4 regions of the Nocardioides pakistanensis genome follow, and region 1 is predicted to be linked to each of the others. Evidence: riboswitches for the same ligand, from Rfam matches in the RefSeq annotation. Region 1 holds a riboswitch; each other region holds the start of a gene.

Region 1 (3,198 bases):
TGTCGTCGGCCGAGGACACGAAGCGGGCCAGCGCCGAGGTCGAGGCCGCGATCGCGTTCATCCTCGCCGGACTGCGCCAGCAGGCGGAAGCCGGCGTCCAGCTGCCCGGCCCCGACGAGCTGGCCGGGCAGGCGGACGACGCGGAGGCCTGACCGCCGGCCGAGCCCAGCCCGCTGGTCGAGCCCGTCGAGACCCGACCCCGCTGAGACCTACTTGCCGAACGTGACGTTGCCGCCGTTGGCCGGCACGAGCTCGAGCCACACCTTGCCCGGCGGCAAGCGCAGCTCCCCCGCCTTGGTCTTCAGGCTGACTTGGGAGTCGAGGCCCTTCTTGACCCAGGTCGCGCGCACCAGGGAGCCGTTGTGGAACACCATCGCCGGACCGCTGCCGGAGAACTTGGTCTCCGGGACCGGGTTGCCGGCGGGGTCCTTGTAGTTCGCCACGCCGACCTGGACGCGGAGCACGACCACGGTGTCGGGCCGGAACTCGTCACCGGCGGCGGCGTAGGAGTTGGTGTTGACGTACTTGCCCTTGCGGAACTCCCACTGGGTGGTGTGTCCGCCGGAGAAGGTCGCCGAGATCCGGCCGGCCTTCTGACCGGCCGGGAAGCCCGCCTCGTCACCCCAGGTGAAGTAGCTCTTCGGCGGGGTGGCCGGAGCCTTGAGCGAGCGCGCGAGCGCCGGAAGGTTCATGAAGAGGTTGTACGGCGAGCGCCGGCTGCCGTCCCGGGAGAACCCGGTGCCGCCCTCGGTCACGACGCGGATGCCGGCGGACTTCACCCGGCCCATCGTGACCGGCGCACCGCCGCTGGCGACCATCACCGCCTTGGCCGGCTTCACGATCCCGATGTCGGTGGCCCGGATCGAGCGCACCGGGCCGACCCGGTCGGGCACGTGGGAGTAGTAGAAGACCGCGAGCCGGGTCGAGCCGCCCTCGACGAGCTCCTCGGTGACCAGGTCGGCGCCGCTCAGCCCGACCTGGGGGCTGCTCGGCGAGGTGTTGTCGATCTTGACCACCATCACCGGGTGCCCCGGCGCCTTGCCGTCGGCGGGCAGGCCGGTCAGCGGCCACTCGCCCGAGAGGGTCGCGCCTGCGGCGGTCCCCTGCGCGTCGGGCGACTCCGACGGCTCCGGGGAGCCCTCCTCGTCACCTCCACCGCAGCCGACGAGGGCCACCGACCCGGCGAGGACCAGCGCGGCGAGACGGAGACCGGGGCGAGGGCCGCGACGGGCCGAGAGGTTCAGGCGCAACGGGATTCCAACCATGGGGCCAAGTGTGACGCAGGGCCGCTGCCCGACCGGGCAGCGACCCTGCGTTTCGGACTGTGAGCTGTGTCAGCTCGGGATCAACCCTGGGTCACCGCAGGGTGCCGGCGAACCAGCGGTTGGTCCACGGGGTGCCGCGCTGGACGTTCTTGGAGCCGTACGGCGCGTGCACCATCCATCGCTTGCCGTTCTTCCAGCCGGCGAAGACGCCGACGTGGTAGACGCCGCCGCCGTCGTAGAAGAACATCAGGTCGCCGCGGCGCATGTTCTTCTTCTTGATCCGGTCGGCGAACTGCGCCTGCTGGCTCGACGTACGCGGGATGTTGGTGAAACCGGCCCGGCGGAAGCTGTAGTAGACCAGACCGGAGCAGTCGAAGCGGTTCGGGCCGGCAGCGCCGTACTGGTACTGGTCGCCCTTCTGGGCGCGGACCACGTCGAAGGCCTTCATGATGCGCTTGCCGCGGGTGGCGGCGTCGGCGGACGGGGCGAAGGCGACGAGGCTGGCCGCCATGACGGCGGCGACGAGGACGGAGAGCACAGCAAAGCTGCGCGCGCGAATGATCGCAGGCATGAGGAGTTCCCTTTCCACGCCTGTGAGGTGAGCTGTCGGGTTAGAGCTGAAAGGTGCTCTGCCGCCGGTTCGGCGACTTCACCCCGAGCGTCCGGAGGACGCGTGACGATGTGGGTCCCCCACTCCTACCCAAGGTGATCGGTTACGGGACAGGACCAGGCGCGGGCGGGTAGGACTCGGCGTAAACCCTGCCTGGTTGTGAAGTTGTGGTGGCCCCTGGCTCGACGCCGCCGACCCCCGTCGGCGACGCCTCCCCGAAGCGCCCGGAGAGACTAGACAGACGTCGGCAAGGATTTCCAATCCTCAGGACGCGAAAACGTCCCGCAGATCACATCTGCGGGACGTTTCACGCTCAATCACCCGTGACGGGTGCGGTCGAGATCACAGACAGGTAACGGTGGTGCAGACCTGTCCGGCGCGGTCAGATCTTGGCGCCACCGTCGACGTACAGGGTCTGGCCGGTGACGTAGGACGCCTCGTCGCTGCACAGGAAGGCGGCGGCCGCGGCGATGTCCTCCGGGTAGCCGACCCGGCGGACCGGGTTGGCCTCGGCGGCGGCCTTGCGGTAGTCCTCAGGCTCCACCCCGACGCGGCGCGCGGTGGCGTCGGTCATCTCCGTGACGATGAAGCCGGGCGCGATCGCGTTGACGTTGATGCCGAAGGGCCCGAGCTCCAGGGCGAGAGTGCGGGTGAACCCCTGGAGGCCCATCTTGGCCGCCGAGTAGTTGGCCTGCCCGCGGTTGCCGAGCGCGGAGACGCTGGAGAGGTTGAGGATCTTGCCGTACTTCGCCGCGACCATGTGCTTCTGCACCTCACGGCTCATCAGGAACGAGCCGCGCAGATGCACGTTCATGACCGTGTCCCAGTCCTCCTCGGTCATCTTGAACAGCAGGTTGTCGCGGGTGACGCCGGCGTTGTTGACCAGGACGTCGATCTTGCCGAGCTCTGCGACGACCTGGGCCACGGCTGCCTCCACCGACGCGGCGTCGGCGACGTTGCAGGCCAGCCCGATCGCCTTCTCGGCGCCGAGGCCCTCCGCGGTGGCGGCCGCTGCGTCCTGGTCGAGGTCCAGGATCGCGACGGCGGCGCCCTCCTCGGCGAAGCGCTTGGCGGTGGCGGCACCGATGCCGCGGGCGGATCCGGTGACGACGGCGACACGACCTGCGTAACGACTCATCTGGGCTCCTCCTGTGCGCCGCAGCACGGCGCTGACGTGGTGAGAGGTGGAAGTGGGCTCACTGTAGCCAGCGCGGGCTCAGCGCTTGACCGCACGTCCCAGGTAGAGGTGTCCGGCGACCTTCGCGCCGGGGATGGGCGCCGGGAGGTAGAAGGTCTCCAGCTGCTCGATCTTCAGCCCACTGG
Region 2 (3,198 bases), on a different contig from region 1:
CGCGCCTGCGAGTTCCACGCCTCGGCGGCGGCGGTGTAGCGGGCGACGATCCGTTGCATCGCCTCGTGTGAGTACCCCGGGGGACGCCGCATCCCGGGGGTGTCGAGGTTGTAGAGGAAGCCACCCAGGAAACCGTTGGCGCGGTAGTTGTTCGGCTGGCTGGCCTTCGCCCAGTCCGCACCGAAGGCTTCGTACGCTCCCCGCCACGGGTTGCCGGGCTGCTGGAACTGCGCCAGCGACGAGAGCAGCAGAAGGCAGGCCGCGGCGGCGCCCGCCCGGCCCACGACCGCGGTCCTCCGCCGGAGTCCTTGCGGGCGTGCCCGGTGCAGCCACATCGAGAACAGGCGGCTCAGCCCCCAGCTCACGGCCGCCAGGAGGGCCAGGCCGAGTCCGGCCTGCCAGAGCACCCGCGGCTCGACCATCTCGATGAGGAAGTCCGGCTGCAGCGCGAACACGAGGTCGCGTGGGTAGAGGGGTTCGCGCTGGGCGACGTACTTGAGGTTGCTGGCCAGACCCACCACCGCCGCGAGGCCGAGCACCACGAGGCCGCTGACCCACATGCGGCCGCTGACAGCGAGCACGAGACCGGCTCCCAACGCCAGGACCACGGCTCCCAGGAGCAGCACTCCGCTCTCTCGGCCGACGAGGTGGAGCACGTAGGCCCAGTTCCAGTCGGTGCGTGCGCTCTCCAGCAGCAGCTCGCCGAGGAGGCCCACGACGAGCGTGAACAAGAGGTAGATGCCGGTCGGTCGTGCGGCACGCGCGAGGTCGGCGCCGGCGCCCCGGCCGGGCTCGGGATCGGTCATCGGCGGCTTCTCGGGCTCGGGGCGGGATCGGTCGTCGTTCATCGGGGCTTGGCACAGATTTTACCGAGCATGGTGCCGGCCCCGGAGCGAGGTGTCGGAATCGTGACCTCGCGGCGGACCCTCGGGCGACCGTTGCGACACGCCGCGCGGAAACTGTCGGAGGTGCCTGGCACCGTCCTGCTCACGATGCGAACGACTTCCCCAGGAGGCGACATGAGCGTGCACATCGACTGCGACACCTGCGTCGTGCGAGGCCCGGCCTGCACCGACTGCGTGGTGACCGTCCTGCTCGGGCCACCGCCCGAGCTCGGGTTCGACGACGACGAGCGACGTGCCCTCGACGTGCTCGCCGGCTCCGGGCTGGTGCCCCCGCTGAGGATGGTGGCGCCACTGTCCGGCCCTGACGTCAACGCCGCCTCCGCTTGACCGGTCGGCCGCGACCCAAACCTGAGGATCCGCAACGTCTGAAAAGTCACAAAATCGGTCCACGCCACATGCCGGAATCGTTTGCGGCGTTCAGGACCTCCGCATAACCTTCAGGAGGCACCTGCGGCAGTTGACCAGACCGGGTCGACTCAGGTGCCGCGCCGAGTCCGGTCCCGAAGGGGAAGTCGTGGCCGGAGCCGGGGAACCACGTTCCTTGGGGTGAATCGTGCGCGCGCAACCACGCGAGTGGCTGCCGCGCTCGTAGGGTCTTCTTTGCCGCCCGAACCCGTCAGCTCACCCGGTAGGCGTCAGGACAAAGAGGAGACCGTCCGCTCGTGCTCGACGGCCGGAAGCGCATCACCAGCGTCATCGCAGCATGCGGCGTCGCCACCCTCGGTGGCTCGTTGCTCGTCGCCGCCCCCAGCCAGGCCGAACCGGACCGCGACGACGTCGCGGCCAAGGTCGAACGGCTCTACCACGAGGCCGAGCAGGCCTCCGAGCGCTACAACGACGCACGGCTGGAGCTGCAGCGGACCAGGGAGAGCCTGCGGACCCTGCGCGCGGACCTCGACCGGCAGCAGGAGCGCGTCGACGCGGTCCGGGAGCAGGTCGCCTCCACCGTGGTCGCGGCCTACCAGGGCCAGGCACTGTCGACCACCACCCAGGTGCTGCTGTCCAAGGACCCGGACGCCTTCCTCGACCAGATCGCCACGGTCTCGGCCTACAACGACCAGCAGGCCCAGCTGATGGCCGAGTTCGCGACCCAGCTCAAGCAGCTGGAGCTGCGCGAGGCCGCCGCCGAGCGGGAGCTCGCTGCCCTGGCGGAGACCGAGGCGCAGCTCGCCGAGGAGAAGGCGGAGGTCGACGAGAAGGCCGCGGAGGCCGAGGCGCTCCTCGACGAGATGGACGCCGCGGCCGCCTCGCGCACCAGCCGGGTCAGCCGCAGTGCCACACGGACCCCGTTGCCCGACGTACCGGTCTCGGGGCGCGCGGGCGCGGCCGTGGAGTACGCGCTCGCGCAGGTCGGCGACGCCTACGTCTACGGCGCAGCCGGCCCCGACGCCTACGACTGCTCCGGTCTCACCATGGCGGCCTGGGCGCAGGCCGGCGTGAGCCTGCCGCACTCCTCGAGCGCCCAGATGAGCATGGGTACGCCGGTCTCCTCCTCCGACCTGCAGCCGGGCGACCTGGTCTTCTACTACAGCCCGGTCAGCCACGTCGGCATCTACATCGGCAACGGCCAGATCGTCGACGCCGCCAACCCGGGCACCGGCGTCCGGATCGCCGGCGTCTTCTCCATGCCGTACTCCGGTGCGCGACGCATCGGCTGACCCCGTCTCCCGAGCCGGCCGCCCACTGCTGTGGGTGGCCGGCTTCGTGCTGCTGGCGGTGCTCGGCACGTTCCTCGTCCTCCGCGTCGCTGACCGGGAGGTCATCACCCCGGCCGAGCCGGCGGAGCCGGCGTCGAGCAACGACCTGCGTGCGGACGGCGCCGCCACGCTGCTGGCGGATCTCGACGACGCGCTGACCGCGGGGACCCGGCGAAGTGCGGTCACCCTGGCCGCGCCCGGAGACCGCGCGGCCCGCCGGAGTCTGGGCTGGATCCACGACAACGTGCGATCCCTCGGGATCGGCGAGCTGGCGTTGCGGTTCGTCGAGGAGTCCGGGGCGCTGCCCGACCCCGTCCGGAGGCAGTACGGCCCGGACGCGTGGGTCGGGAACGTCTCGGTCTCCTGGCGCGTCGAGGGATATGACGAGTCCACGAGCACCATGGAGGTGCCGTTCACGTTCGTCGACACCCCGGAGGGAGTCGCCTTGGGCAGCATCGGAGCCGGTGACGCCCAGCCGGTGCCGCTGTGGCTTCTCGACGACCTCGCGGTGCATCGCTCACCCCGGGCTCTGGTGGTTGCCGCCGACCCCGGCCAGCTCGACCGCTACACCACTTTGGCCGACCAGGCGGTGAAGG
Region 3 (3,198 bases), on a different contig from region 1:
GGCGACGGTCAACGACGTGGTGCTGGGCCTGGTCGGCGGTGCGCTGCGCCGCTACCTCGCCGACCGCGGCGAGCTGCCGAGCGCCTCCCTGGTGGCGATGGTGCCGGTCTCGGTGCACGGGAAGTCACAGCGGACCGGCAGCAACAAGGTCTCGGGCATGTTCACCAAGCTCCACACCGACGTGGAGGACCCGCTCGAACGGATCCGCGCGATCGCGGCGACCAACGCCGACGTCAAGGAGCATCACGGTGCGATCGACGCCGACACGTTGCAGGACTGGGCACAGTTCGCAGCGCCGCGCACCTTCGGGATGGCGGTGCGGGTCTACTCCCGGCTCCGGCTCGCCGAGCGGCACCCGGTCGTGCACAACCTCGTGGTCTCCAACGTGCCGGGCCCCCCGGTCCCGGTGTATTTCATGGGGGCGCGGATCGACGCCCTCTATCCGCTCGGGCCGGTCTTCCACGGCGCGGGCCTCAACATCACCGTGATGTCGAACAACGGCCGGATGAACGTCGGCGTCCTCGCCTGCCGCGAGCTGGTGCCGAAGGTACGGGAGCTGGCCGCGCTGATCCCGTCAGAGCTCGACGCGGCGCTCGAGGCGCTTTCCGTCGCGCACGCGCGCGGCGACTGAGGCACACGCCTCGAGCAGGGTCGGGACGAACTCCTCCGCGGCCAGGACGCAGCCGGCGTGACCGGCGTCGGCCTCGTGGGTCGTGGCGCCGGGGATCCGGGCGGCCAGGGTCCGCTGACGGTCGGCGGGGATCACCCGGTCCCGTGCCATCACGACCACGGCGGTGGGCACGTCGATCCGGCGCAGCCAGGGCCGTGAGTGGTGCCTGCCGAGGGCAGCGACCGCCTGCGCGACGGCCCACGGGCTGGTGCTGCGGAACTCCGCCAGCGCCCAGTCGTGCAGGTCGCCCGGATCGTCGATGTCCATGAACCGGGCGGCGCTGCGTGCGGCGGCGAGCGCGGTCCGGGAACGGGCCAGGCCGCGGAGTGCGCCCATCGACAGGCCCATCGACTGGAAGAACATCATCTCCGCCGGCGACCTTCGGAACCTGTCCGTGGTCGCGCCGAGCACGAGGCCTGCGACCCGGTCGGGATGCTGCCGCCAGGTGCGCTGCGCGACGACCGAGCCCATCGAGTAGCCCGCGACGATGACGTCCTCGAGTCCGAGCGTCTCGATCACTGCGGCGGCGTCGTCGGCGCAGTCGTAGAGCGAGAACTCCTCGGAGGTGATGCCCTGGCCGTGCCACCGCTGGTCGAGGGTGACCACCCGGTAGCGCTCGGTGAGCGCGGGGATCGACGGGAACCACGTGAGCAGACCCGTGCAGCCGACGGCGTGCAGCAGGAGCACTGTCGGGGCCCCGTTCGGTCCGGGGGAGTCGGTGACGTACGTCGACCCCCGGCCGGGAAGCTCGACCAGGCGTCCCTCGGGGATGCTCAGGGACGGTAGCGGCACCGCCCTGCGGACGGCCGCGCGGCGCATCGCCCTGGTGGTCACGAAGCTCTCCTCAGGGACGACGTCGACGACCGGAAAGGTAGAACGTGTTCCACCTTTCCGGTCGTCACACTACCGCAGCCCGATCTTGCGGGAGCAGTGCGGCCAGGCGCCCCACCCCTGCGCGCGACGGACCTTCTCGGCGATCCTGATCTGCTCGCGCGGCATGGCCCGGTGGGCGTTGCGGGCGAACTTGCGACCACCGAACGCCCGCCACGTCGACGGGCTGAACTGCAGGCCGCCGTAGTAGCCGTTGCCGGTGTTGATGTGCCAGCGCTGGCCGGACTCGCACTGGGCGAGCCGCTTCCAGGTCCGGAGCGTCGCGGCCTCGGCAGGTGCGGCCACCAGGTTCGGGGCGAGTGCGGCAAGGAAGGCGACGACCGTCGCCAGGAACATGCGTGAGCGCATGACGGAACCTCTCGGACGCCTGCGAGGTGAGCTGTCGGGTTCGGGCGGAAAGGTGTGCCCGGCCTCGCTCGTCGTACGACGGTGGAGGCTTCACCCCGAGGTCCGGGGACCGTGAAGATTCGGTTCCCCCGCTCCTGCCCCTGGTGATGCTCGTCGGTGCCGGCCGGGAGCGGGACAGGACTCGGCGTTGCCCACGGACGGCGCTCCGCCGGGACGCGGAACCCGTCCAGGCTAGGCAGACGACACGTGCCGGCCCAACCGGACCGGCGTGAACGTGACCAGGCTCTCAGGCGCGGGTGAGGACCGCGTCGGCGAGCACTGGCGCGCCGTCCCGCGCCGCGTCCGGGCTCGCCACGGTGGCCGAGACCAGGATCTGCTCGCCCTCGTCCCAGGCACGGACCCGGATCGTCTCGCCGGGGAAGACCACGCCGGCGAAGCGGGCGGAGAATCCGGCGACGGCGGAGGTGTCCGCGTCGAGGAGGGCGTCGACGACCTCGCGCAGGGTGATCCCGTAGGAGCACAGTCCGTGCAGGATCGGTGCCGGGAACCCGGCCCTCGCAGCGAACTGCGGGTCGGCGTGGAGCGGGTTCCGGTCGCCGCACAGCCGGTAGAGCATCGCCTGGTGCGGTGTCGTCGCGTAGCTGACGTCGGCGTCGGGTGCGCGGTCGGGCAGGTCCACCTTCGTGGACGGTCCGCGGTCACCGCCCCAACCGCCCTCACCGCGGACGAAGATGCTCGAGCGGGTCGTGAACAGCGGCTCCCCGGACTCGTCACGGGCCTCGCCCTCCTGCACGATCACCGCGGCCTTGCCCTTGTCCCACACGTCGCTGATCCGGGTGCGGACCGTCGCCCGTGCCGCCGTCGGCAGCGGGCGGTGCAGGACGATCTCCTGGCTTCCGTGCAGCACGCTGGCCAGGTCGATGTCACAGCCGGGCAGGTCCAGGCTCGGCGGCGCGGTGGCGTGGAAGGTCGGCGCCACGACCCCGAACGACGGGAGCACCTGGAGCTGCTCGTCGTCGAGGGTGTACCGCAGTGCTCGGGGGTCGGTCTGGTCGCCGGGACGGGCGCCCGCACCCACGCCGAGGTGGTAGAGCAGGACGTCGGACTCGGTCCACGCGAAGGTGACCTCGGACAGCTCCGCGCCGATGGCCTTGTCGGGGTCGATGGGCATGTCAGCTCTCCTCTGCGGTCCGGACGGGGGACTGCTCGACCGTTACCGGGCGGGCGAGGTCGAGCGCGGCCAGGTAGCCGAACACGATGGCCGGGCCGATCGTGGACCCGGCGCCCGC
Region 4 (3,198 bases), on a different contig from region 1:
GGCCTCCCGGATCGGGTGGGCGGTCCGCGACAGGTCTCCCTTGGCGGCGGCCGCGACCGCACCAACGATGGCGACCGCAGCAGCCCCGGCGACCGCAACCGGGGTCTGGTGGTGAGTGACGAAGTTCGACAGCGGTTCGGCGTGCTCCCCGCCGAAGGTAACCGCGGTGGCATAGGCGGCGGCCGTGATCGCTCCGGTCTTCAAGGCAGCCTTCGGTGCTGCGACCAGGTTCGAGGTGACGTTGCTGATCGTGGCTCCGGCACGTTCGATGGTCGAGACCTCCCCCGGCGCGATCCGGCGGTCGAGCAGACTGACCTTCTCCTGGGTCGACCCGTCGTATTCGTCGTCACTGTCGACGGGTCCGTAGGTGGCCGCGCCGTCGATGCCGTCGCCGTACTCGTCGACGACCATCCGGCGGATCTCGGTCAGGTCGAGACCTGCCTCACCACGCTCGCGCCCGGCGAACTGGCCGCCGGAGGGCACGCCTGCGGGTTCTCGGTTCATGTTCACAGCCTCCAGGTGTGCGGTCGAGGTGCACAGTGCTCGCTGGGTCTATCGGCGCAATAGGGGCTGTGTCGGACGGCTTTGCCACCATGGGTCTATGACCACACAGGGCGCCACCTCAGAGTCGCCCGTCCCAGAGGACCTGTCCGGCCGGGGCGATGACCGGTTCACGGTGATGATCCTGCCGGTCGAGGGCCACGTCGACACCGCGGCGGTCTACGTCGATGCGCGACCGGCGGGCACCCTGGTCCGCTGCGAGCCCGAGGACTCGTGGCGCTGCTTCGACGGCAGCACCAAGACCGGTCACCGCTGGCTTCCCGCCGGAGTCGATCCGTGCACCGAAGGGCCGGAGACGGTGAGCGACGCCGCCATGCTGCTGCTCGTGCTCTCCGGCTACGACCCCGAGGCGGTGATCCGCTCGCTGGGACGTGACCGGCACCCGTGATGGTGCTGGGCCCTCTAGCGACCGGTCCAGGTCGGGCCGTCGCTGGAGTGACGCAGGATCGTCTCCACCCGGCGCACCTTGCGGTCGAAGGCCTCCCCGGTCAGGTGCGGGTGGCGTGCCATGACGGCGGCGACAGCGGCGTCGCGCAGGTCGGGCGTGGTGACGGATGTGGTGGTCTCGGCCATGATCCCCAGGTGTGCGGTACCCGCCGGAACGCTCACCAGCACCCCTCGACGCGCGCGAAGGTGGCGTTTGTGACCTCTCGCCCCTTTTGACCTAAACTCCCTGGCGGGACGCAAGAGAGCCCGCCTCGGTCACACGCTTTGAGGCGGGCTCTCGTGCCGTTTCGGGGCATCTACGGACCGGTGGAGCCTCAGCGCACCCGGCCGAACGTGACGCCGCGGTAGGTCCAGATCCGGGTCTTGTGCACCCGGGTGCCGGTGTAGGGCGCGTGCCACATCTTGCCGCGCCCGGCGTAGATGCCCACGTGGTAGACGTGGCCTCGCTTGGAACCGAAGTGGAAGAACACCAGGTCTCCACGGCGCGCCTGGCTGCGTGGGATCCGGCGGGTGGCCCGGTACTGGGCGTCGGAGACTCGCGGCAGGCGTTCGCCGACCCGGCGGTAGACGAACTGGGTGTAGCCGGAGCAGTCGAACCCGCGGCGGGTGGTTCCGCCGTAGCGGTACGGGGTGCCCTTCAGGTCGGCGGCCACGGTGAGCACCCGGGTCGCCTTGTGCACCGTGAGCGCGCTTGCCGGGGCCGTGACGGCCGGGGCGAGGGCGCTCAGCATCGCAGCGATCAGGGTCGTCGCCAGGGCGAGCGGGACGGAGCGGGCAGGGTAGATCGGTCGATGGTGGATCGACATGGAAGGTTCCCTTCGGCGACGCCTGCGGAAGGTGACCTGTCGGATTCGGGCCGTCGAAGTGGCCCGGCCAGCATGGCTGGCTTCACCCCAAGCCGACGATCTCTGGTGAGGTCGCCGTCGGTACTGCTGGGTCTCCCGTGCCCGTCATCGTCTGGTGCTGGTCGTGGTGCTCGGACGGACCGGCCATGACGGGCCTCGGCGGGGCTGGACCGCGCCCCGCGGTGTGCGGGGACTTGTCTTCAGGTGTCCGGAGAGACGTCGTGTGCTCCCCGGTCTCGGTTTGGTAACGACAGTGGACATGCGCAGACCCTCGGCGTCCGGCCGCAGCCCGCGGGGGTGACGCTGGTTACGCGGCCTGCCGGGACGGTCGCCTGCCGGTCGGGACGTCCCAGCGCCATCCCTCAATCTGCGTCAGGGCAGAGACGCGGTGCGGGGGTAGCGCGCCGCGGCGGTGCAGGTCGCGCTGCTTGGCCAGCCACGAGCCCAGACAGATCCGCTCCCCCGCCGGGCCGGTGACCACGGCCCTGCTGGACGGCAGCACGCCGTGCTCGGCGACGTAGGCGGCCACCAACGCGTGCCGCAGCCACCAGCGTCGGGTGCGGGCACCATGCGAGAGGCCCGCGAAGAGGGCGTCGGGGTCCAGGCAGATGCCGTGCCGGGCCGCGTGCAGGAGCCGCCCGCGCTTGTAGTCGGCCAGGCAGGTTGCGCCGAAGCCGGGAAGTGCGAGCAGGTCGGCCTCGGTCCGTGCCTCGACGTCGGCGGCCGTGGTCAGCCCGGCGGCGAGCAGCCGGTCGCGGGTGCGTGCGGTGATCTCCAGGTCGCGGACGGGGATCTCGCCGGGCTCGGGCAGGCGCAGCGGGCAGGCGGTGACCGCGGCGATGGTCCGGTACTGGGCTGTCTTGGCGCGCAGTTCCCCCAACTGCGCGCGGCCGAACTGGCGGATGGCGAGCAGGTCGTCGTCGTCGGCCTGGTCGACCTCGGCGACGGTGGCGAACCCGGCTCGAAGCAGCGAGTTCAGGGTGCGGACGGTCAGTCCGAGGAGCGGGTCGTCCAGGGTCATCGCGGCGACTACTCGGCGAAGGTGCACTGGCCGCGGGCCCCGGAGCCGGTGACCCCGCCGCGGTCGGACTCGAACGCGACCCAGGCGCCGTCGGCCTCGGAGACCACGCAGAAGCGGAACAGCCGGGGCGTGGCCGCGTACTGGGTGACCATGGCCCCCTCGGGCAGGTCGGAGGTGGCCAGGTCGGCCAGGTACGGGTAGGAGCCACGGACGGCCCGGTAGTGGAGCACCTCATCGGCCACGGTGGCCGCGTGCGTGGTCAGGTCGTCGACGGCGACAGGTGCGGGGGCCTTGGTCGCTGCGGCCGGTGAGGTAGGCGCCGCC

What was found. A riboswitch is a leader RNA that binds a small molecule or an ion and turns the genes downstream of it on or off. The one in region 1 is predicted to bind cyclic di-AMP.
Region 2: another riboswitch for cyclic di-AMP. It lies ahead of ACYVIH_RS19110 (C40 family peptidase); the one in region 1 lies ahead of ACYVIH_RS15255 (C40 family peptidase).
Region 3: another riboswitch for cyclic di-AMP. It lies ahead of ACYVIH_RS10765 (transglycosylase family protein); the one in region 1 lies ahead of ACYVIH_RS15255 (C40 family peptidase).
Region 4: another riboswitch for cyclic di-AMP. It lies ahead of ACYVIH_RS05685 (C40 family peptidase); the one in region 1 lies ahead of ACYVIH_RS15255 (C40 family peptidase).

What each region holds. Positions count from the first base shown of each region.
Region 1 is NZ_BAAGUV010000038.1:12,712-15,909, reverse strand. It holds gene ACYVIH_RS15265 (TetR/AcrR family transcriptional regulator) at 1-152, shown strand, start outside; gene ACYVIH_RS15260 (DUF3048 domain-containing protein) at 210-1,265, opposite strand; gene ACYVIH_RS15255 (C40 family peptidase) at 1,357-1,836, opposite strand; cyclic di-AMP (ydaO/yuaA leader) riboswitch at 1,840-1,996, opposite strand; gene fabG (3-oxoacyl-ACP reductase FabG) at 2,258-3,013, opposite strand; gene ACYVIH_RS15245 (class I SAM-dependent methyltransferase) at 3,092-3,198, opposite strand, start outside.
Region 2 is NZ_BAAGUV010000063.1:42,509-45,706, forward strand. It holds gene ACYVIH_RS19100 (LTA synthase family protein) at 1-848, opposite strand, end outside; gene ACYVIH_RS19105 (hypothetical protein) at 1,020-1,232, shown strand; cyclic di-AMP (ydaO/yuaA leader) riboswitch at 1,382-1,555, shown strand; gene ACYVIH_RS19110 (C40 family peptidase) at 1,568-2,563, shown strand; gene ACYVIH_RS19115 (hypothetical protein) at 2,544-3,198, shown strand, end outside.
Region 3 is NZ_BAAGUV010000023.1:231,581-234,778, reverse strand. It holds gene ACYVIH_RS10775 (WS/DGAT/MGAT family O-acyltransferase) at 1-631, shown strand, start outside; gene ACYVIH_RS10770 (alpha/beta fold hydrolase) at 575-1,504, opposite strand; gene ACYVIH_RS10765 (transglycosylase family protein) at 1,574-1,909, opposite strand; cyclic di-AMP (ydaO/yuaA leader) riboswitch at 1,911-2,065, opposite strand; gene ACYVIH_RS10760 (MaoC/PaaZ C-terminal domain-containing protein) at 2,196-3,080, opposite strand; gene kstD (3-oxosteroid 1-dehydrogenase) at 3,082-3,198, opposite strand, start outside.
Region 4 is NZ_BAAGUV010000012.1:221,773-224,970, forward strand. It holds gene ACYVIH_RS05670 (hypothetical protein) at 1-504, opposite strand, end outside; gene ACYVIH_RS05675 (hypothetical protein) at 602-949, shown strand; gene ACYVIH_RS05680 (hypothetical protein) at 964-1,170, opposite strand; gene ACYVIH_RS05685 (C40 family peptidase) at 1,323-1,814, opposite strand; cyclic di-AMP (ydaO/yuaA leader) riboswitch at 1,819-1,981, opposite strand; gene ACYVIH_RS05690 (DNA-directed RNA polymerase subunit alpha C-terminal domain-containing protein) at 2,161-2,874, opposite strand; gene ACYVIH_RS05695 (hypothetical protein) at 2,883-3,198, opposite strand, start outside.